3 regions of the Halobacillus sp. ABR2_026 genome follow, and region 3 is predicted to be linked to each of the others. Evidence: predicted binding sites of a transcription regulator. Region 3 holds the regulator's gene; each other region holds the start of a gene.
The links. The regulator LexA, encoded in region 3, represses DNA repair genes until DNA is damaged. The targets are predictions, from matches to a motif close to CGAACATATGTTCG.
Positions count from the first base shown of each region.

Region 1 (8,047 bases), 1.6 Mb from region 3:
ACTTGTCATGACCTTGTTCGGAAATGAAATGAAAAGCATGATGAGAAAGGAGTTCATTACCAGTGCGCGTGTATTAGGTGGCGGCCCGATCCACCTGCTTTGGAAACATCTTCTGCCTCATTTAAGTACGAAGATGGGAATTATATTCGGTCAGCAATTTATACAGACGATGCTGATTTTCATCCATCTCGGAGTGTTTGATATTTATTTCGGGGGCACGAAAGTGAGTTATGATCCAATGATGGCCGATCCCCCTGTAACGACGACCTATGAATGGTCCGGGATGATCGGGGCGGCTAAAGACTCCTTAATGACCGGCCAGTGGTGGTTGATCATTCCTACGCTCTTCTGTTTCATGGCCATCATCGTCGCCATGCAGTTCATGATTCAAGGGATGAAAGAAGTCCAGCAGCGCCGTGTCGGAGTATCTGTTGAACAAAACAATGGGTTGAAACGGCTGTTTCAAAGAAAAGAGGCAGAAAAGGTGGATGAAACACCTATCAAGAAAAACGATTTCGTATTCATTCAAAGGAATCATGCACCATCGAAATCGGACGAAGAAGGTAACCGTAGGAGGTGGTCGAGTTGATGTGGAGAGTCGGGCGTGTTTTTCAATATTATCTGCTTGGGCTCATAGGGATATTGGTCATCAGTGTTTCGCCTTCCTTTTTCAGTACGAATGGCTTGATGGGTTTCTTTATCATGATCAAAGAGTTTATTACATTAATTGGGGAGCTGTTCCAGCCTTCCGAATGGGTGTATCTATTTAAACAGATGGAAGAGCCGATTCTGCCTTTTCTGTGGGAACCCTACTTGTATTCCATGACAATTTTATTGTCTTCCCTTTTGCTGGGGTTTCTTCTAGCTATGTTTCTGAGTGCGTTTACGGTTTTCCTGCCAGCTCCTCTCCGGGTTTTGACAAAAAAAGTCCTTCATCTATTTGAAACCATCCCCGATCTGCTTGTAGCTTTCCTTCTGCAAATGGTCGTGGTGGCAGTCTATAAAAAGACAGATATTCTTCTTTTCAAATTTGCAACACTCGGAGATGAGAAGGTATACATTGGACCGATCCTCACGCTAGCGATCCTGCCGATGGTTTCTTTGTATAAGATCGTACTTCTTTTACTAGAAGAGGAGTTGAAGAAACATTACGTTCAATTCGCGCAAAGTAAAGGCGTTAAATTCAGAGGAATCATTGTTTACCATGTGTTCCGGAATATTGTCTACAGCGTGTTTTATCATTCGAAAACAATTGTATGGGGAGCATTGTCGAGCCTGTTGGTGATTGAATATGTGTTTAACACGAATGGTCTGACCTATTACATCCTCCAAGATTTCAGACCTATTGTAACGGCAATTGTTTTATGGATGATTTTCACTCCATTTTTCTTTTTTTATCATTCCATAGAAATGGTCTTGAAGAGAAATGAAGTTAAAACCGTTACTGTCAAGTTCAAACGAACGGGAATTTGGACAAGGATTAAACGGTGGCCGCTTTGGAATTTACTGTGGCGCGGGTTTGTGGAAACGTTGAAGCATTTTAAAAATGTTAAATTTACGCTTGGTTTTCTGGTGGTATTCGGGATGCTTGGAGTAAGCATTTATCACTCCGTGACAGCGGATGTCGTCGTCCGCGATTATGGGTTTATTTATGATGAGGATAATAAACTGGTCAGTACGCCTCCTCATGCGCCTGAATTTATTTTTATGGGGACTGACCGGCTGGGTTTCAGCATTTATGATCAAATCTTAACAGGTGCAAAGTATACGATTTTGTTAGCAATTCTCATTTCTTTCCTTCGGGTGGTAGGAGGGCTGCTGCTGTCCATCCCTTACGCTTTTCTAATGAAAGAAAAGTGGCAGGAAAGGGTGGATAAGTTCGTAGACGGATTTCATTATCTCCCTATAACTCTCATTGCCCTTGTCATTCTGCAACCGACAATGGTTCAGTCCGTTGGAGGGTTCGAAACCTCACTCGCTGATCGGGTGGCGTTTGAAGTCGTTGTGCTGACCGTGTTGTCATTGCCGCTTTTGACCGCGCTGATCGGTAATGAATCCCGGTTATTACTTCAGCGTGAGTTCGTGTTAGGGGCGAGAGTCCTTGGCGGTGATCCCGGCCACCTTTTCTGGAGACACATCCTGCCTCATTTAGGATCAAGACTTGGGATTCTGTTCGGTCAGCAGTTTATCCAGACGCTCATCGTTTTCATCCATTTAGGCGTTTTCGGTCTGTTTGTAGGGGGGACGATTACTTCCAACGATCCATTGAACCCGGATCCTCCGAGAAGCTATAGTTATGAATGGTCAGGCTTGATCAGCTCATCGAAGACCGCTTTGATGTCTGGAAACCTGTGGATGATTGTCCCTGTGCTGCTAAGTTTCGTAGTGTTGATCATTGCGGTGCAGTTCATCGTTGAAGGAATAAAAGATGTGCAGCAGCAGAGAGTAGGGGTAACACCTGTTACGAAGAGAAAATGGAGAGCAAGACTCCGGAAACAAAAAAAGACGGTCCGGCCATCAACTGAAACGGAAAACGATGACTTCCAATTCGTCCGCCGGACAGGATCGAAAGGGGGAAGGTGAAGTGTCTCAAATTCCGGTTTTGGATATGGAGAATGGAAAACTGAGGCCACTCAAGCTCCAGGATGCTCCCGACTTATTTGCCTTCATGAGTAAGGCACAAACAATGAAATACATCACCCCGCATCCCGTTTTGTCATTGAAGGAAATGGAAGTTTACATAGAAGAACGACTCGCGAACTTCCTTCATCAACAAGAAATCCCATGGGTTATTGAAAATAATCGGGGCGAAACGATCGGTTTCTTTCGTTTTCATAAATGGAATGTGTGGCATAGAAAAGCAGAACTTGGAGCGGTCATTGCCCCGGCTTATCAAAATTCGGGCGTCATGACAGAAGTTTTCCGCTGTGTACTACCATATGGGTTTGAGACATTGAATTTGAACCGGGTGACGGGAGATATCTTTTTCGAAAACGAAGCATCCCGAAAACTCTTAGTGAAATTCGGTTTCCGGGAAGAAGGGGTCCTACGGGCAACGGACTATGACGGAAAGAGGTTCCATGATACAGTTGTCTTTTCCTTGCTGCAGAAGGAATATGAACAGATTAAACAAACGTTTGATTAATTATTCATGAAGCATCTCTCCTAACAAGAATCGTTATGTATGTTAAAATGGGACAAAATAATAGGACGATTGATGAGGAGGATGGCTTTATGAAAGAGTTCGATCAGTTCAAAAATAATGGTGAAAGTACAGATAAAAAGAAGAATCAATTTACGATTATCAAAGATGACTCCACCGACGGTCATGGGGGATACGGGGTCGGTTCCATCAGTCTTGAAAATATGACGCCTGTCATTGTGGACCCGAACGAAGAAGAAGCCTATGTCGATATGGGGGCGCTCCATGCCCGCAGTAAAGTAGAGAAGCGGATCAAGTTCATTACGGATCGGGAAGTCGTAAAAAATGGACTGCGCTACTGGATCGCCTGGGTAACGGTGGACTATCGGGAAGGTAAACCGTGCTATCACGGCGTAGCTGCCAGTGAAATCGTGGTGGATCGTTCCATTAAACGAGGATACAAATCAATGCCGGAGCACGTGAATCATATGGATAAATCATTGAAAGGCCGCTTTGCTGTTGATCACATCGATGAAAAATCCAAAAAGCTGCTCGGGGATTACCTGCGAGATTTCAAACCAGAGCTTTGGGAAAATACCGATCAAGAACTTAAAGATTCTCTGGAAGTCTAATAAAGGTTCACGTTCATACAGAATGGTATAGGGAAGAGGGGAACTGAGAGGTTTCTCTCTTTCTGTATGAGCGATTCGATCAGCTTCAATAGAAAGGAGGGATGGAGATGAAAAGAATATTGGAAAATGATGTAGTGTTTCATTTTGTTATTGCCCTTGTAGGACTAGTTTCAGGAATCCTCCATTTCCTGTTCAAGTGGTCCTTTTATGAGGAACACGGCTACTTATCCTCAGGTTTATGGTTTATCGGAGGAGCATTCGTGATCTATGTAAGTTGTATATTCGTGTTCGGATATCAGAAGAAAGGAAACAAAGGAAGCGTTGTGAAACCATAAGTCCTATTTGAGAATCGGCCCGCAGCTTCGTTTTTTTCTGATGGTGTTCCTTGCCAAGTATGAAAATTCCAGTTTACGAAGTCTGCATTTATGGTAGAATAAGAACAAACGTTCGTGGTGGAGGGAGCCAATGATGGATAACAGGAATCGGGATCGCGGGACGATCAAATGGACATCACTTATGTTGCCTGAGCATGTAGAAATGGTAAAAAAATTGTGGAAAGAAGATCAACGCGTCGAAAAAGGAATCATGGATGAGCAAAAAGCGGTAGAAATTGATTTTCTCCTTCAGCGTGCCTTGACCGACAATCTTACCGTAGAGTTGAGAGTGCATAACGGTTTTGAGTATGTAGACATAAAAATGAAGGTGACCCACGTAAACCGAAGCCGCCAGACCGTATCCGGCGTGGATGAACAGATGAAAGAAAAAGTGACCGTTTCACTCAGTGATATTGCTGATCTTACCATTTTGTAAGCTGTTCACTTTTTGTTCACAAAATGTTCAAGAAAAAAATGTCGGAATTCAGACGGCGAATCTTGACGAATAAGCAATATGGGTAATATATTTAGTAACACATGGGTTATACATGTTTACTAGGACAGAGAATGCGACCGGTTCCGCCGGTCGTTTTCTCTGTCTTTTTTTAATTTATAAGCTCTGTTAAAGTAAATGCATCAACGGATGGAAGTGACAATGAATCCCTGGAACATCTCGAAATGAAGTATTCAAGGAAAGGGAGCTTTCGTTGAATAAGCCAAATATAAAAATGAGGAATCTCCATAAAATTGGAAGTTCCTTTTTGCAGTAACATCAACCCTAAACTTTAACAGAGCCAACTTATAAAAAGCGAAAGGCCATTCCTATTGAGAATGGCCTTTCGCGCCAAAGAGAGCTTGAGCCGCGCCAAAACACCCGGCCCCCGTTAAAAGAACCAGTCGACGACATCCTTGAACCACGGGTCATCTTTAAACTCATCGTCAGGGTTCTTGCTATCGTCACCGCCGCATGTTTCTTCAGGGATGTCGGCTTCCTGCATGTACACCAACCGTTCCTGTGGACAGTTTGGACCGGCGACATAGCCGGTCTCGGGATCGATGTAAACGCCTTTTACCCCCGGGGGCGGTATGAAAGCAGCGGTGGGTTCGTCTTCATGGATTTTCTCCATCATGTCTGCCCAGATGGCTTTGGCATAACGGTGGTCGTTGAAATCTTGAAGGGGCTTTCCGCCTTCGTCATATCCTATCCAGACACCGGATACATATTGAGGACTGAATCCGATCATCCAACTGTCGTTATCGGTGGTTCCTGATTTTCCGCCATACATACGTGTCAGCTTTCCTTTGATCGGCGTCCCGGTAACAGATGCGTAGTCCGCATCCAACAAAGGATCGAACATGCCTGTCATCATATGGGTAACGGTGAACGCCCTGATCTTGTCGACCGCATCATCTTTATTGTAGACCGGTTTGTACTCATAAAGGACGTTGCCATGCCTGTCCGTTATTTTGGCGATCGTATGCCCTTCGATGGATTCGGTTCCTTTCACCAATTTTCCATAACCGCTGACCATGTCGAGCAGGGAAATGGAAGAATAACCGAGGGCGAGGGAAGGGTGGGGCTTGAATGTCCCATCAATGCCGAACGTCTTCATCGTTTCCCCTAATTTTTCCGGGCCGATATCCATGTGGGTCTTTACTGCATAAATATTATCGGATACGGCAAGGGCTTGAGCCATAGAGATCGGGTCTTCTGCATATTCGTTGTTAAAGTTGGACGGAATGTAGGGTTCAGTTTTGCCGTCGACTTCAATTTCAACGGGACCTGTATCTTTCATAGTGACCGGTGAGTACCCGGAACCGAGAGCGGCATAGTACAGAAATGGCTTGATGGTTGAACCGACCGATCGTTTGGCCTGAGTCGCTCGATTAAAGGGACTCTCTCCATAATCTTTGCCTCCCACAAGCGCTGTGATGGCTCCTGTGTGGCTGTCCATGACAGTGGAAGCGACCTGAATGTCCTCGTTCACCGGAATGTTTCTCTTCACCTGTTCTTCCAGAATTTGTTGGTGTTTTTCTATTAACGTGGTGTGGATGTGATAGCCGCCTGTTTGGACACTTTCTCTGTCAACGTCAAGGATTTGGGCCGCTTCAGTGACCACTTGATCTTGAAAATAAGGGGCGACTTCCTGGATTTTTTCTTCTTCGTCATCTGCATACGTGAGGCTCGCTTCCACCGCTTCTCTTTTTTCGGAGGAGGTGATATAGCCGTTTTCCTCCATCTCGACTAAGATCTGCTGTTGTCTCGCTTTTGCCCGCTCTGCATTTGCTAGTGGAGAATAGTAGGTGGGTCCTTTAGGAATGCCCGCCAGCATAGATGACTCCGTCAAGGTAAGATCTGAAGCATGTTTATTAAAATATTGACGGCTGGCGGCTTCAACCCCGTAAGCCCCGTGTCCGTAATAAATCGTGTTCAAATACCCTTCCAATATCTCGTCTTTGCTGTAAAAAATCTCAAGCCTAACAGCATAGAGAGCCTCGTTGAGTTTTCTCTTCCACGTTTTATCATGGGAAAGGTAAAGGTTCCTCGCATACTGCTGGGTAATGGTACTGGCTCCTTCGGCCATTCTCATCTGCTTCAAATCCGTGAGGGCAGCACTGGCTATCCGTTTCAAATCGAAACCGAAATGGTTATAAAACCGCCGGTCTTCGATCGCGAGAGTTGCATCCTTAATAGCCTCAGGCATCTCTTCTATCGTAATCCAATATCGTTCTTCGACGCCTCGTTCTTCTCCTATGATTTCACCATCGGTTCCATAGAAAACAGTCGTTTGTTCGGTCATTAAAGAGGGAGGTCCTTGTGTAATGGCATAAATCAGTACACCGATCACGCCGACAACCCCGGCGATTGCGCTGAAAAGTGTAAGTTTTACCCCACGAACCGTCCATCGATAGGCCGTTTTGAAAGATGATCGCATTCTTTTAGACTCCTATCTGTTACGAATGTATAAAGACTGCTATTATTATGTGAGAATACGTAGTAAAATAAACTTCTTGAGTGAAACAAACACGTATATAAGGCAAGTTATTTCATAGATGAAAAAGGAGAAATGCAACATGGGTACATGGTTTACTGAAAAACAGACCGATCATTTCGGGATTACAGCGAAGGTCAATCGTTCCCTTCATAGTGAAAAGACAGACTTTCAAGAATTGGAGATGCTGGAAACAGCAGAGTGGGGAAATATGCTCGTCCTTGATGACATGGTCATGACGACGGAGAAAGATGAATTCGTTTATCACGAAATGGTTGCCCATGTTCCCTTATTCACTCATCCCGAGCCGAAAAATGTCCTCGTCGTCGGAGGTGGCGACGGTGGTGTCATTCGTGAGGTCTTAAAGCACGAAAGTGTAGAGAAAGCGACCCTTGTCGAGATTGACGGCAAAGTCATCGAGTATTCGAAAAAGTACCTGCCTACCATTGCAGGCACCTTGGAGGATGATCGGGTGGAAGTGAAAGTGGATGATGGATTCATGCACATCGCGAAGAGTGAAAACGAGTACGATGTCATTATGGTCGATTCCACTGAGCCTGTTGGCCCGGCCGTAAACCTGTTCTCGAAAGGTTTTTATGAAGGAATTGCCAAAGCCTTGAAAGATGACGGGATTTTTGTTGCTCAGACGGATAATCCATGGTTCAAAGCGGATCTTATCCGCCAGGTATACAGTGACGTAAAAGAAACCTTCCCGATCACCAAAGTCTACACTGCCAATATTCCGACCTATCCAAGTGGACTTTGGACATTTACGATGGGCAGTAAAGTTCATGATCCTCTTCAAGTAAGTGAGGAACGTTTTAAGGAGATTGATACAAAGTATTATACGGACGATATCCACCGGGCGTGTTTTGCCCTTCCGAAATTCGTCAAAGACCTCACAAA
Region 1 is NZ_JBSWTM010000001.1:3,487,028-3,495,074, reverse strand. Features, by position in the region: gene ACXADE_RS17840 (ABC transporter permease subunit) at 1-589, shown strand, start outside; gene ACXADE_RS17835 (ABC transporter permease subunit) at 589-2,583, shown strand; gene ACXADE_RS17830 (GNAT family N-acetyltransferase) at 2,585-3,145, shown strand; gene ACXADE_RS17825 (YwhD family protein) at 3,235-3,774, shown strand; gene ACXADE_RS17820 (hypothetical protein) at 3,882-4,109, shown strand; gene ACXADE_RS17815 (YolD-like family protein) at 4,240-4,584, shown strand; gene ACXADE_RS17810 (transglycosylase domain-containing protein) at 5,033-7,084, opposite strand; gene speE (polyamine aminopropyltransferase) at 7,224-8,047, shown strand, end outside.
Region 1: ACXADE_RS17815 (YolD-like family protein) is a predicted target of LexA. The motif match lies at 4,211-4,224, and genes of this name have one in related genera.

Region 2 (8,047 bases), 770 kb from region 3:
TATTGATCATGAGGGGATCAACGACCCTCGTATTAACCTGGCCATAGAAGAATATGCGTTAAAAAACCTTGATATTGACGAAACTTATTTGTTGTTCTATATCAATGAACCTTCCATCATTATTGGGAAGAATCAAAATACAGTCGAAGAGATTAATACGAACTATGTAGAGGATCATGGGATTCATGTCGTGCGTCGACTCTCTGGCGGTGGAGCAGTATATCATGACCTCGGGAACTTGAACTTCAGCTTCATTACAAAAGACGATGGTGACAGCTTTCATGATTTCGCGAAATTTACGAAACCTGTAACTGAAGCTTTGAAAAAATTAGGCGTGAATGCAGAGTTGTCAGGTCGTAACGATATTGTGGCGGAAGATGGTCGTAAAATATCCGGGAACGCCCAATTTTCCACACGGGGAAGAATGTTCAGCCATGGGACTCTAATGCTCGATTCTGAAATTGAGAACGTGGTTTCTGCTTTAAATGTGAAAACAGAGAAAATCAAGTCAAAAGGAATCAAGTCGATTCGCAGCCGAGTGGCTAACATTACCGAGTTTCTCGATGAAAAGATATCGATGGAGGAATTCAAACACTTGATTCTCCGTTATATATTCGATGTCGAGGACGTAAAGGATGTACCAAGCTATAAATTGACGGAAGAAGACTGGGAAAATATTTATCAGCTTTCGGAAGAGCGCTACAAAAATTGGGATTGGAATTATGGCAAATCTCCTAAATTCAATATTCAGCATACGAAACGGATTGAGGGAGCGGGTAGCTATGATATACGCCTCGATGTAGCCAAAGGACGGATTCAAGAATGCGAAAATTTTTGGAGACTTCTTTGGAGTAGGAGATATCAATGAAATCGAAGGCATTCTGATCGGAACGAAATACGAGCGCCAGGAGATTTCCGAAGCATTGGGCGATGTCGATGTTTCTCATTACCTTGGGAAAATAAGCAAAGAAGATTTTCTGGATATGATTTATTAATGCGAGAGACGGCCGTTAGAAGGCCGTCTTTTTTAACTTCAATTCATGAAGTGATAAACGACAAATCTTGCTAAAAAGTTTTCAGTATTTTATAATTATAGTGAAAATTATTAAAATGAATGATTATTCATTCATAATCAAGGGGGAGCATACATGAATTTAAGCGAACAACTGTCGCTTACAGCTCAGCGTCACCCCGCTAAAGCAGCCTACATATTTCAGGGCGAGCGGGTGAGTTATCAAGAGTTTGATGCAGCAGTCACTAAATTCGCTTCTACGTTGTCTGAGTCAGGATATGGGAAAGGAGATCATTTGGCGCTTGTAAGTGGGAATAGTCCGTTGTTTATGATAGGACTATATGGAGCCCTTCGTGCAGGCACTACAGTCATACCAATCAACCCTACCTACACCAGCGATGAAATGAAGTTCATTTTAAAAAATGGGGATGTTAAGGCTGTCATGACGATGGATGTTCTGATGGAGAAGTTCGATTGGATGGATCAAGAGCTTGATATTGTCCATTATTTCGTAGCTGATACAGGGTCAGGATTGAATGTGGAGACTTCTTCTATATACGGAAAAATGAAATCGTTTACAAAATCGGTGTCCGATGGGAATTTGAATTTTGAACCTCCTTCACTTGATGATCAGGACACAGGGGTTATTTTGTACACCTCAGGTACGACAGGAAAGCCTAAAGGTGCCATGCTTACTCACAAGAATCTTTACTCCAACGCCATCGATGTGGCCGACTACCTTCAAATAAATTCTGAAGACCGTGTCATTGCCACACTACCGATGTTTCACGTGTTTTGTCTGACCGTTTGTTTGAATGCGCCCGTCATGAATGGAGGAACGGTTCTTATCGTACCTAAGTTCTCTCCTCAAGAAGTGTTTGCAACGGCGGAAGAACATCAAGCGAGTGTTTTTGCAGGAGTCCCGACCATGTATAACTACCTCCTTCAGACTGGAAAAGACCAGGAACCCACGTTCCGTCACATGCGGTTATGCATTTCAGGTGGTTCTTCCATGCCGGTCGCTTTGCTGGAATCATTCGAAAAACAATTTGACGTCCGTGTCTCTGAAGGTTATGGACTTTCTGAAGCATCCCCTGTTACGGCCTTTAATCCACTGGACAGACCGAGAAAAGCTGGATCCATCGGACAAAATATTATGAATGTCGAGAATAAGGTTGTGGATGAGCTTGGAGAAGAACTTCCCGTCGGAGAAGTGGGTGAACTGATTGTTAAAGGCCCGAACGTCATGAAAGGGTATTATAAGCTTCCGGAAGAAACGGCTGTTACGATCCGGGATGGATGGTTATACACTGGGGATATGGCTCGCAGGGACGATGATGGTTATTTTTATATTGTGGACCGCAAAAAAGACATGATCCTTGTAGGTGGATATAACGTTTATCCAAGAGAGGTCGAGGAAGTGCTCTACCGTCACGAAGACGTAACAGAGGTGGCGGTTGTAGGAGCTCCAGATCCTGAATTAGGGGAGACGGTCATCAGTTTTGTCGTCTCGAGCCAGCCTTCTTTGACAGAGGCGCATCTTATTGAATATTGCCGTCAGCATTTAGCGAAGTATAAGGTACCTACCAAGATCGAATTCATGTCCGAACTTCCGAAGAACACGACCGGCAAGATCCTACGGAAAAATTTGCGTGAGCAACTGGCAAACTCTAAATGATATTGATAATATCGAAAGCTCAAAGCGTTCACGTCTTTGAGCTTTTTTTACCTTTAATATTTTGCAGGCCATAAGAGAAACAACTTTAGTTATGCCGCAAAAGGTTGTTTGCGGAAAATCGCAGACTAGAGGGTATTCTCTTACTAATATTACGGATCATCGGTGTTCTGAATATCACTCACTCGAATATTTCGAAAAAGAATAGGTCTGAAATCTCACCATCAAAAGTCCATGATGAAGGATTGATCTTTCACACGTGTGGGGCTGTTGTTTATTCGAAGGGTGAGTTGTCGCATGTCATTTATTAGAAAATTCGCACCGGTTTGCGGACCTCCGCAACGTTTTTTCGGTGAAGGTGGACCTTCGATGTATTACAATAGAAACAGATAAGCGGTGATGCTTATTTATCTCATAACTATTTATGATTTGGTTGTCATAAATAGGTCAGTAATTTTGTTACTGATGAGTGTCACGGAAAAGTCTTTCCTCTCAAAAGAACTTTTCCAACAATTTATTCCCTCACTCAAAAGTTAACCAGTCGTCTCTTTTGGCCCATGCTCCTCGAGCATGGGCACTTTTTTTGAGACTTTTTTAACTTCCTTCCTGACCCCATTAGAAAGAAGTTTACACTTACTCATTCAAAAGTAGCCCCTTGCCCTATACCATCCTTGGAAGAAGTCTCGTAGTAGTGGAGAGTAGATTTACCTTCCTCTAAGTGTACCTTTCGAAAGGTCTTATACTATAAACAGATGCTGTGCAGGACTAAAAATGTTCGCTTTTCTCTAAATCGAATAGCCCTATAGGATAAGAAGAGAGGTTAGCTCATACAGAACTCTAGATTGTGGAAGCTTATTATGCCTTCACAGGAAAGCAAGGAGCTCCCCGCCCCCCTTATTCAAGTCGCTCAGTAGTGAACGTCTATGGTATGCTGAAATTCCTTGCGTTATGTGGAGTAATGTTTCGAATGATGAATGTCATGCATTCTAGTATTAGTTACAATACTCCGGTGGTCCCTACAAACGCATCAACCTCGGAGTCTCTCACCACCGTATTTGAAGGTTCAGTTTTGAGGGAACACGCGTTAAAATAATACCTTTGTTGAGTGTTTTGTATATACGTAAAGGATAGGGATGAAAATAAATGAAAGAATAATGGAAAGGAGCTTCAGAATGGAGAAGAAGTTAGAAGGGCATGTGGCCCTTGTTACAGGTGCAAGTCGCGGACAGGGAAGAGCAATCGCAGAATATTTGTTATCACTCGGTGCTTCTGTTGCATTTGCCGCACGACGCCTCGAGTCGGCTGAAGAAATCGTAGCATCTACCGGTTCTTCACAAGCCATGGCCGTACAATTGGATGTAACTAAAAATCAGCAATGGGAGGAGGCAGCAGCTGAGGTTGTTAAAAGGTTTAATCGCTTGGATATTCTTGTGAATAACGCCGGCCGCTTAATTCGGAAGCCATTTCGGGAGATGAAAATCGAAGAATATGAGCAGTTGATTCAGGTGAATCAACTGGGAGTTTTCTTTGGAATGCAGGCCGTTATTCCTTACATGACCGAGCAGGGAAGGGGGTCTATTGTGAATAATTTATCCATATCTTCTTTTGCTCCCATCCGTCAATCTTCTGCTTATGCAGCAACCAAGGCTTCTGTCGTGGCGATGTCTAAGGCTGCTGCAATTGAACTCGGTCCATCAGGTATTCGTGTCAATATGATTCACCCTGGCGGAATTGAAACGGAAATGGCAACCGAAGGAAAAGGAGTGCCGGAATTCTATGATACAATCCCGCTTGGAAGAATCGGTCAGCCACTTGAAATCGCCAAAGCTGTTGCTTTTCTAGCCAGTGACGACAGCTCTTATTGCACAGGTACGGAAGTGGTGGTAGACGGGGGCATGACGTTAGGAACAGCAGATCAGTAGTCAGTCCGGCTTTTTATACGTAATCATGAACTCCTGATTGGTAAGATAAAAGTCTCTTTCTGGTCGTCTTTGTAACAAATGATGGTTTTCAAGCTTATAATAATTTATCCGCTTATAAGGATCATTATCTATAATAGGGGGTTCTTGTGTCAGCCTCATATATTGGTCGACTGCATGTTGAACAAGGTCCAGGTCCAATGCCAAGTCCTGGTCCTCTTCTTCGAACAATTCATAGGTTTCCCGGGACATGTAGAAGTTTTGGATAGGAATTGCCTGTAAATACGGGGCTAAAAGCTCATAATCCAACGACAGATCTTCTTTAATGATGACACTTAAAGGAACATCATTCGGTTTGGCATCCGCATATGCGTGGACCGCTTTTCGAACGTCGTGGATGGATAAATCCTTTTTCTCCAGCTTTGGCTTTTTATTTTTTCGGCTCCACATGATACATTCCTCCTGAATGAAATTTTACTTGAGAGGTGTTTTGAATGAAAAATCAACCGGTTCAGCCTGAACTCGATTTTTTCACTTTACTAAATCCTGATTTTGGACGTCATGAAGAAAAGGGGATGGAGAAAGAGAAGAAAGAAGAACAAGTGTAATTGTAGTATAACAGAATTGTCATAATGAAACATTTTTTAAGAATGTTTAGACTTTTGATGGATGATTTGGTAAATTAAAGAAGATGAGCGGTAAGTTCGACCTAATCGTAGAGCTGCCGCCACTTGAAATGAAAGAGGTGTTGAAGTGGATGACTTATGTTGATGGAAAAGAATACGAGATTAACCCGCAAACGATCGCTCTTGTAGCCACCACGAATGATGATGGACAGGCTCAGACGGAAGTCATTGAGACGGATGAGCGATTTGTTATTTCGAAGTGCCCGAGTGATCTTGTCGATCAATCCTGCCGCTATTTTGCCAGTAGTCTTGACGGCCGCATTGCCGGCACTAAACAACTGACCGGCTACACACATAAACCCCCGATTGTCATATCAGAAGTGATGGGCATTTATTTCTTCCCAATCATCTCCCCTAAACGAAAAGACTGCTCCTGGATTGCCCATAAATATATCCGCTCCTATTATGGTGAACCGAATAAAACGACGACCGTACAATTTGGAAATAATAGGACGGTAAACCTTCCTGTCTCTGATGGTATGTTTGCCAATCAAGTCCAGCGCACGGCTCATTTGCGCGTCATTCTGGAAGACCGCTCCCATTCGATAGCTGCGGTTGATCATCGTGCTGAACGGATTGCTGAGACCTTCTCATAAGCTCAAATAAAATGTTTTCTACTTTTTTCCGGATGGCTGGATTGAAATAATTGCGTTTTTCTTCATAGCCGTGGGCTAAAAAAAGGAAAGAAGTAAAAGAATCGTTTCTGCCCGATTCAACCACTTGCAATTTCATATGATCCATGCGCTTTCTTAGTTCTTTCCGTTCTTTCCTCGCTTCAAGTTCCATTTTTCCGAGCATTTCCATGTACGGCTCCTTGATTTTGAATTTTCCTTGCTCCATGTGCTTCCGATCCTGTCGGATGACTGTGATCGCCATAGATAAAAACAAATACCGGGAAGCGAGATCCAACTCATTTTGCTTTAGATACCTCATGTCATTCTCCTCCGAGTGCGAACAAGTGTTCTTATTCTGTATTATACCACGGAATGTTCCTTTATATGCAAGGTCATTTTAAAAAAGGTTGAAAGTGGCAGGAACGGGAAATGCTAGATAGCAGTTCATCTACTGGTAGGCATGGAGCGGGTTTTCAGATAAAATAAAGAAAAGCCTACACTGGTTGCTAGTGTACATAAGGAGCAGCATCATGGATTCAGTGTTTGAAAAAATCAACCAATGGCGTCATTTAGCGGAAAATGATCAATTATTTGATTACATCATCAGACAGCTTGAAGGATTGGAAAGGTTCGGCCCAATCCCGGGCATCCTATTTCCTCTGATCGAAGCATTTCTTCCGATTTTGCCACTTGTCGCTTTTGTTTTAGCAAATGCCGTGGTGTACGGGTTGTTTAAAGGGTTTCTTTACTCATGGCTCGGGGCTGTCTTCGGATCTTTGTGCGTATTCTTCATTATTCGCAGATTAGGCGACAAGCGTTTGTTCAGGAAAGTTACTAGGCAGAAGCAGGTGAAGAAAGTGACGAAGTGGGTGGAAGAGCATGGATTTGGCCCCCTCTTTTTGCTGATGTGTTTCCCTTTTTCACCGTCATCGATCATCAATGTCGTTTCAGGGTTATCCAATGTCAGTCGGCAGCAGTTTATCTTAGCCGTTCTTTTAGGCAAAGCCGTCATGATATTTACGATTGCATATGTAGGGTCGAGTATTGCATCATTTGCCCAGAATCCGGTGAAATCGATTGTGGTCGGCGTCTGCATTCTGCTATTTTGGGTGTTAGGAAAATATATTGAGAAGAGAATACAAATAAAAGCGGAGCGGAAAGCGCAAAGTGGGGATTAAGTTTGTGCCGCCAGGGGTAAAATGTTTGTAGTATAGTACCTGGAGGCGCAAACGATGAAAAAATATAAAAGAGCGATCAGAACGGTAGTCATCGCCCTGATCCTTGCTTTTATCTTCCGTTCTTATTTATTCGCAAGCTACATTGTAGATGGTGAATCGATGGAACCGACGCTCTTCGACGGCAATTTATTGATGGTGAATAAGGCTGTCTATGATTGGCAGGAAATCGACCGTCAGGAGGTTATCGTATTTCACGCCAATGAAGAAGAAGACTATGTAAAGCGTGTCATTGGAATCGGCGGGGATGAAATCACCGTATCCAATGATCAGTTATACATTAATGGAGAACGTGTGGATGAAAGCTACCTCGATCCCCTCCGCCCTGAAGATGGGCTGCCATTTACGGAGGACTTTACTTTGGAAGATGCTACCGGCCATAAGAAAGTTCCTGAAGGTCACCTTTTCGTGATGGGTGACAACCGGCGGGACAGCCTGGATAGCCGTTACTTCGGATTTGTGCCTGTGGAGACCGTGGTCGGAAAAGTAGATGTCCGCTACTGGCCCATGAACCAGCTCGGCGTGCAGTTCTAAAAAAGCAACCGTCCTCAAGGGACGGTTTTTTTATGCCTATCGTAAATTAATCATAGGGCATATTCTTGAAGACTCGATATTGGGACTCTAGGATGTGGGTTCGTGGCTTCTGTAAACGGCCCGCTTCCCGTGGGCGGGTGCTGATCCTCCTCGAGTTAACGCTCTCCGAGGTCTCACCTGGCCCTCAGCTCCCACAGAAAGCGAGCCGTACCCCGTAACTCCCATCCACGTAACAGAAGTTTCGAAACTGAATCTTCAAGAACAGGGATTGGTGAGGAGCGGGAAATCATCATAAATGGGGCAAAAATGATAAAATAAATACAGAATGAGAAAGAAAGGAGCGGTCGGTATGGGGCTGCGTTTTTTGCTCGG
Region 2 is NZ_JBSWTM010000001.1:1,109,282-1,117,328, forward strand. Features, by position in the region: partial or broken gene ACXADE_RS05665 (lipoate--protein ligase) at 1-995, shown strand, start outside; gene ACXADE_RS05670 (fatty acid--CoA ligase family protein) at 1,149-2,690, shown strand; gene ACXADE_RS05675 (SDR family NAD(P)-dependent oxidoreductase) at 3,860-4,609, shown strand; gene ACXADE_RS05680 (DUF3939 domain-containing protein) at 4,610-5,056, opposite strand; gene ACXADE_RS05685 (competence protein ComK) at 5,298-5,888, shown strand; gene ACXADE_RS05690 (YhjD family protein) at 5,812-6,225, opposite strand; gene ACXADE_RS05695 (TVP38/TMEM64 family protein) at 6,437-7,084, shown strand; gene lepB (signal peptidase I) at 7,139-7,675, shown strand; gene addB (helicase-exonuclease AddAB subunit AddB) at 8,025-8,047, shown strand, end outside.
Region 2: ACXADE_RS05690 (YhjD family protein) is a predicted target of LexA. The motif match lies at 6,244-6,257, and genes of this name have one in related genera.

Region 3 (8,047 bases):
TCAAGAATTAAAAAACCGAGTGGAAAAAGAAATCAAGGCTCCGCACGCAATTGTCGATGAAATCGTTGAATACAACCAAGCGAAAGTGTTGAGAGCCTTTCACAAATTAAGAGTCAGCGACTCCCATTTTAATCCGACGACAGGGTACGGTTACGACGATTTTGGACGGGATACCCTCGAGGCCCTTTATGCGGAGATCTTTAAAGGAGAAGACGCTCTCGTTCGCCCACAGCTCATATCAGGGACTCATGCCATCACAACCGCCTTGTTCGGGGTGCTCCGTCCTGGTGATGAGCTTCTATACATATCGGGGGAACCTTATGACACATTGAGAGACGTCATCGGTTCTGAAGACGAACGTGATACAGGGTCGCTTTCAGATTTCGGTGTGGGGTATCAGTCGGTCTCGTTGAAGGAGGACGGGGACTTCTCCCGATCTACTATCTGCGCAGCTATGAATGATCAAACGAAAGTCGTTGCCATCCAGCGATCGAAAGGCTATGAGGACCGCCCTTCCTTTACGCTTGATGCTTTGGAGTCCATCATTCGATTCGTACGTGAGATCAATGAAGAGGTCATTATTTTTGTAGATAATTGTTATGGTGAATTCGTGGAGATGAAAGAACCTTTGGAAGTAGGAGCGGATTTGATTGCTGGTTCATTGATCAAAAACCCTGGCGGAGGGATTGCAAGAGTTGGAGGATACATCGCAGGGCGGAGCGACCTCATTGAAAAATGCAGCTACCGTTTGACTGCTCCTGGTTTAGGGAAAGAAACTGGCCCGAGCTTAAACACCCTTCAGGAAATGTATCAGGGGATTTTCCTTGCACCACACGTCGTAGGAGAAGCGCTGAAAGGAGCGATCTTCACTTCCAAATACCTGAGTGAATGGGGCTTTGATACAAATCCTGGTTTTAATGCCAAGCGGACTGACTTGATTCAATCGGTTAATTTTCAAACCGCCGATCAAATGATCAAGTTCTGTCAATCCATCCAGCAAGCTTCGCCTGTGAACTCCCACTTCAAGCCAGAGCCAAGTGCAATGCCGGGATATGATGATGAAGTCATCATGGCAGCGGGTACGTTCATCCAAGGGGCGAGTCTCGAGTTGACGGCGGATGGTCCTATCCGACCTCCCTATACAGCTTTCGTTCAAGGGGGACTGACGTATGCACATGTTAAGCTTGCTGTCGTCCAGGCTGTAGCACAGATGGTAGATGAGGGAATGGTCAAAGCTTGAAGAGAAAGGTATGATACCCCTTTCATAAATTGTGTGAACATTCCTCACATATGTTGACATATCCCTTGCGTGACGTATAATTAAAGTATCATTCTTATGGGGAGGAGGCACATCGATGAGTGATGAAATTCGTCGTTCTATGCCGTTGTTCCCGATGGGGATTGTTCAATCTTTGACAGACCTTACTGCACGCCAAATTCGGTATTATGAACAGCATGAGCTTGTTCAGCCGGCGCGTTCAGAAGGGAACCGCCGCATGTTTTCATTCAATGATGTCGATCGACTGTTGGAAATTAAAGATCTGATCGATCAGGGAGTCAACATGGCCGGAATTAAAAAAGTTCTGAAGATGCACAGCGATTCAGAAAATGAAGCGTATGATGAAAAGCAAGTGAAAGAAGTGCACAATGAACTTACTGAAAAAGAGCTTCGTCGGATGTTACAACGAGAACTATTCACAGCGGGAAGACAAGGTAAATTAGCAATTAGACAGGGAGAAATGTCCAGGTTCTTCCATTAATCTTGTGTCGAGAGGGGAAATTCAATGGGTTTAACTAAAGAAGAAATTTACAAGAAAATCGATGAAGAAAACGTCAAGTTCATCCGCCTGCAGTTTACGGATATGCTTGGCACAATCAAAAATGTGGAAATTCCACTAAGCCAGTTGGATAAAGCAATTGATGGCATGATGATGTTTGACGGATCCTCCATCGAAGGATTCGTACGAATAGAGGAGTCCGATATGTATCTGGTACCGGATTTGGATACGTTCGTCGTCTTCCCTTGGACGTCCGAGAAAGGGAAAGTCGCACGCTTCATCTGTGACATTTACAACCCAGACCAGACTCCATTTGAAGGATGCCCACGCTACAATTTGAAGCGTAACATCAAGAAAATGGAGAAACTAGGTTTTTCCGCTTTCAATATCGGTACGGAACCTGAGTTTTTCCTATTCAAATTAGATGAAAAAGGCGATCCGACGATGGAATTGAATGATAAAGGCGGGTATTTCGACTTGGCCCCAACCGATCTTGGGGAAAACTGCCGACGTGATATCGTTTTGGAGCTTGAGGAAATGGGCTTTGAAATTGAAGCTTCCCACCATGAAGTAGCTCCTGGGCAGCATGAGATTGACTTTAAATATGCAGATGCTGTCAAACACTGTGATGATATCCAGACTTTCAAACTAGTGGTCAAAACGATTGCGCGTCAACATGGTTTGCATGCGACATTTATGCCTAAACCGTTGTTCGGTGTCAACGGATCAGGAATGCATGCCAATATGTCTCTTTTCAACGAAAAAGGTAATGCTTTCTTCGACGAAAAAGGAAAAGAGCAGCTTTCTGAAGTCGCCTATCAATTCACAGCGGGTATTATTAAACATGCCACCAATTTTACAGCGGTCACAAACCCTACAGTCAACTCTTACAAGCGTCTCGTTCCGGGTTATGAGGCACCATGTTATGTAGCCTGGTCGGGTCAAAACCGGAGCCCTCTCGTACGTGTACCCACTTCCCGTGGGTTAAGCACCCGAATCGAGGTGCGCAGCGTGGACCCATCAGCCAACCCTTATATGGCGATGGCAGTTCTTCTTGCTGCAGGACTTGATGGTGTTGAAAATAAATTGGAAGCTCCGGCACCTGTAGACCGGAATATCTATGTTATGGATAAGAAAGAACGGGAAGCCCATGGAGTAAAAGACCTTCCTGCCACGCTTTATGACGCGCTGGAAGAGCTGCACAAAGATTCAATCATGGTAGAAGCTCTCGGTGAACACCTATTTGAACACTTCATTGAAGCGAAGGAAATTGAATGGGATATGTTCCGTACACAGGTTCATCCGTGGGAGAGAGAACAATACTTGCAAACCTATTAAGTACCAAAGCCTTGAAGCATACCATGCTTCAAGGCTTTTTTGTTCAGGGAAATTTCATAATTTTGGTCGTATACTTTTGGCTGCGAAATACATATAATAAAAACAAGAACAAATGTTCGTTTAGGGGGTGTGTTGCGAATGGACTCCTTATTCAATCGGTCAAAAATGGAAAAGATAAAACTTGAACTGATCTATATGAACAAAGAGGGGGCGGTGTCTCAACGGACAGTCAGGATCGTCGGTATACAGGATTTATATGTAACGGCATACTGCTATGAGCGAAAGCAGGTAAGGACATTTATGAAAGAAAACATCCTGTCTGTCCTGCCCAAGTCCTACCTAGGAAATAGATACGGCGCATAAAAAAGAGAGACGAGTGCTGACTCGTCTCTCTTTTTTAGTGTACGGTCCGATAAAGACCAACGACTTTCCCTAAAATGGCCACATCTTGTAATAAAATCGGCTCCATTGTGGCGTTTTCCGGTTGGAGGCGGACATGGTTTCTCTCTTTAAAGAAACGTTTTACGGTTGCTTCTTCGTCCTCTGTCATAGCAACGACGATATCGCCATTCTGTGCGGTCTGTTGCTGTCTGACGATAACCATATCTCCATCAAGAATACCAGCTTCGATCATACTCTCTCCCTGGACGATGAGAACGAACGTATTGTCATCCGAACCTGCGAGCGTATCTGGAAGCGGAACATATTCTTCAATATTCTCTACTGCGGTAATCGGAGACCCGGCTGTAACTTTACCAATAACTGGAGCGTAGGACGCTTCACTCCTTGGAATGCTGTGATCTTCTTCCAATTCAATCACTTCAATGGCACGAGGCTTTGTAGGGTCGCGTCTGATATACCCTTTTTTCTCCAGCCTGGACAAGTGCCCATGGACTGTTGAACTGGATGCGAGGCCGACGGATTGTCCGATCTCTCTAACAGATGGCGGATAACCTTTCAATAAAACTTGTTCTTTAATGAAATCTAGTATTTCCTGCTGCCGTTTTGAAAGTTTACTCATAGATTAGCACCTCGTACATAGGATTATAGTAACCACATTGTACCACCTATGTTTCAGAAATACAAACACGCGTTCGAAAAAAAGCCATTGACAAGAACCTGTGTTCGTATATAATAAAAGTAACAAACGCGAACACAGGTTCTTAGGAACGTTCGTTCTACAATATCGGAGGAGGATTTTCTTATGTTCAACAAACTATCTAAGCTCGATTACACGTATATTATTCTTTTTATTGTTAGTTTCATCATTCTCTATTATTCTATGGTAACGACCGTATAAATAGAGAGAAGAGAGGATCGTCCAGGTGAAGGTAATCATATATTGCAGAGTAAGTACTGAAAAAGAGGTGCAGGTAACTTCATTGAACCGGCAGAAGTCTGAATTGACAAGTATGGCTGAGGCCCATGGTTATGAAGTGGTTGAATGTATCGAAGAACAGGCAAGTGGCTATGAAATCGAACGGGAAGGGGTCTTCCGGATGTTGGAATTCTTTTCTTCTGGACAAGCGGATGCCCTTTTGGTTCAGGATGAAACTCGCTTGGGACGCGGGAATACGAAGATTGCTCTTTTTCATCAATTGAACCGGCTGGGAATTAAAGTTCTATCCTTATCCAATAACGGGGAACTGGAGTTGTCAGAATCGGACTCAATGGTATTGCAGATCGTAGGAATCGTCGAGGAATACCAAAGAAAAATACATAACATGAAGATACGGCGTGGAATGAGAAAAGCCGTAGCGGGTGGTTATGATCCATCCGCGAATTTATCCAACAGGGATCAGGCACCGGGCCGTGAGAGGATCGATTTCCCGATTGAGGAAGTCATGAGGTTAAGGAAGAACGATCTGACGTTTAAGGATATAGCCGCTACTCTTCGTGGTCTCGGATATGATGTTTCGAAAGCAACCGTCCACAGGAGATACAAAGAGTACCTATCCCTTGAAAAAGGTGAGGAATCAAGGTAATATAATGATTGAAGACAAGAGTCCCTAGATTTCTTGTCTTTTTCGTATGTATATGATCCAGACTACAAGCAAAGGAGAAGGATCTATGTTATCTAAAGAAAAAATTAATCGTATAAATGAATTGGCTAATAAATCCAAAGAGCAGGAGCTTACGAAGAATGAAAAAGCAGAGCAGCAGAAACTCCGCCAGGAATATTTGAAAAATGCCCGTCAATCCTTTAAAAACCAACTGAAAGGCGTAACAGTCGTTGATCCTAAAGGAAATGACGTTACCCCTGAAAAGCTTCGCCAAATGCAGAAGAATGAAAAAAAGAATTGATAGTTAATGATCCGTATTCGTTTTTTCGAATACGGATTTTTTGTTTATTTCCCTCGATCAAGGGGAAATTAGGTGGGAGGTTGTGCAAAGATTGCGCACAACGCTTGTCTCAAAGCGAATTTCATTATAGGATAATACATGGTACATATACCTGAATAGAAAGGGGAATGTTCAACATGGCAAACAGCCTTGAACAAACATCAATCAATACGATCAGAACATTAACAATCGATGCAGTAGAGAAAGCAAACTCCGGCCACCCTGGAATGCCGATGGGTGCAGCACCGATGGCATATACATTATGGACCCAGTTCATGGATCATAATCCGAAGAACTCGAACTGGTTTGACCGTGACCGTTTCGTCTTATCTGCTGGCCACGGATCCATGCTATTGTATAGTCTGCTTCACTTATCCGGTTATAACGTGACCATGGACGATTTGAAATCCTTCCGTCAGTGGGATTCTAAAACACCGGGGCACCCGGAATTTGGTCACACCGATGGAGTAGAGGCGACAACAGGTCCCCTTGGGCAAGGAATCGCGATGGCTACAGGCATGGCCATGGCGGAAGCACACCTTGCAGGGAAATACAACCGTGAAGGTTATAACGTAGTCGATCACTATACGTACACGATTTGTGGAGATGGAGACCTTATGGAAGGTGTATCTCAGGAATCTGCTTCACTTGCTGGTCACCTTGGCCTTGGCAAATTAATCGTCCTTTATGATTCCAATGATATTTCTCTTGATGGTGATCTTGACCGCTCGTTCAGTGAGAGTGTGGAAAAACGCTACGAAGCTTACGGCTGGCAAGTCATCCGTGTCGAAGATGGAACGAGTACAGAGGAAGTAGCTAAAGCTCTGGAACAGGCAAGAGCGAATACCGAACAGCCGACAATGATCGAAGTGAAGACGGTGATCGGCTATGGTTCTCCGAACAAATCTGGTAAATCAGCTTCCCACGGAGCTCCTCTAGGGGAAGATGAAGTGACTGCAGCCAAGCAGTTCTATGAATGGGAACACGAGCCTTTCCACGTACCAGAGGAAGTTTATCAGGACTTCAAAGCTAAAGTACAACAGAACGGTCAGGATAAGGAAGAGTCCTGGAACAGCTTGATGGCTCAATATAAAGAAGCTTATCCAGAGCTTGCAGAAGAACTTGAACGTGCGATTCGTGGAGAACTGCCAGAAGGTTGGGCGGATAATCTTCCAACATATAAAGTGGGAGAAGACGGCCCGGCAACACGCGCAGCTTCCGGCGATGCGATCAATGCTCTTTCACAGGCGATTCCGAACTTCTTCGGAGGCAGCGCCGACCTAGCAGGATCTAATAAAACCGCTGTTAAAGGAGAAGAAGACTTCTCCCGAAACAACTATGCAGGACGCAACATTTGGTTCGGTGTACGTGAATTCGCAATGGCTTCTGCATTGAACGGTATGGGTCTTCATGGCGGTCTTGAAGTATATGCGGGCACTTTCTTCGTGTTCAGTGATTACCTCCGTCCGGCCGTCCGCCTTTCCGCGCTGCAGAATCTTCCAGTAAACTATGTGTTTACACATGATTCAGTGGCTGTCGGTGAAGACGGGCCGACACACGAACCAGTTGAACAACTTGCTTCACTACGCGCAATGCCGAATCTTTCCGTGCTTCGTCCTGCAGATGGGAACGAAACCAACGCAGCATGGAGACTTGCGCTTGAGTCCGAAACGACACCTACAGCGCTCGTATTGACGCGTCAGGGTCTGCCGACATTGGAAGGCACAGCTGAGCATGCTTATGAAGGCATGAAAAAAGGTGCTTACATCCTGAGTGATTCTGATAAAGAGGAGCCGGATGCTATTCTACTTGCTTCAGGTTCTGAAGTGCAGTTGATTGTAGAAGCTCAAACAGAACTTAAGAAGAATGGTTATGATGTACGTGTAGTAAGCGTACCTTCATTTGACCGCTTTGAAGCACAGTCGAAAGAATATAAAGAACAGGTACTACCTTCTTCTGTCCGCCAGCGTCTGGCAGTCGAAATGGGAGCATCGTTCGGTTGGGAACGATATGTAGGCTTAGATGGCTCTGTGATCGGAATTGACAAATTCGGAGCATCAGCCCCGGGTAACACGGTCATTGAGAACTATGGTTTCACTGTTGAAAATGTCGTAAAACATGCTGAAAACTTGATGAAATAATAGAAGGGGAAGCTGCCTTTGAACAAGGCAGCTTCTTTACTTGAGAGAGTAATGATCTTATTTAAAGGTAAGAATTCCACACAAGGAAACCCTTTTCTGATCCATTGCTCTATGTGATATAATAGACATAAGAATGATTGTTGTCTCTGTTACAGTCAACTCCCACGGTGATGGAAAATTTGTTTTTTTCGTTGAGTTTCATTTTCTTGACATGAACGGTTGAAACCGTATTGAAGCGGACGGACAGGCTGATAAAACGACTATTGTATTCTATGGAACGTTTTACTATACTGTTATGGGAGACAACACGAAGGAGGAAGACGAAGTCATGACATTGGGGATCGTTTGGGTCATCATCATTGCCTTATTGACTCTTGTCGGTGGTGCAGCTCTAGGCTTCTTCATCGCGAGAAAGTACATGATGAATTATTTAAAAAAGAACCCGCC
Region 3 is NZ_JBSWTM010000001.1:1,880,689-1,888,735, forward strand. Features, by position in the region: gene ACXADE_RS09715 (methionine gamma-lyase family protein) at 1-1,240, shown strand, start outside; gene ACXADE_RS09720 (MerR family transcriptional regulator) at 1,356-1,760, shown strand; gene glnA (type I glutamate--ammonia ligase) at 1,785-3,116, shown strand; gene ACXADE_RS09730 (hypothetical protein) at 3,255-3,479, shown strand; gene lexA (transcriptional repressor LexA) at 3,514-4,137, opposite strand; gene ACXADE_RS09740 (YneB family resolvase-like protein) at 4,442-5,101, shown strand; gene ACXADE_RS09745 (DUF896 domain-containing protein) at 5,187-5,420, shown strand; gene tkt (transketolase) at 5,597-7,600, shown strand; gene ACXADE_RS09755 (YneF family protein) at 7,929-8,047, shown strand, end outside.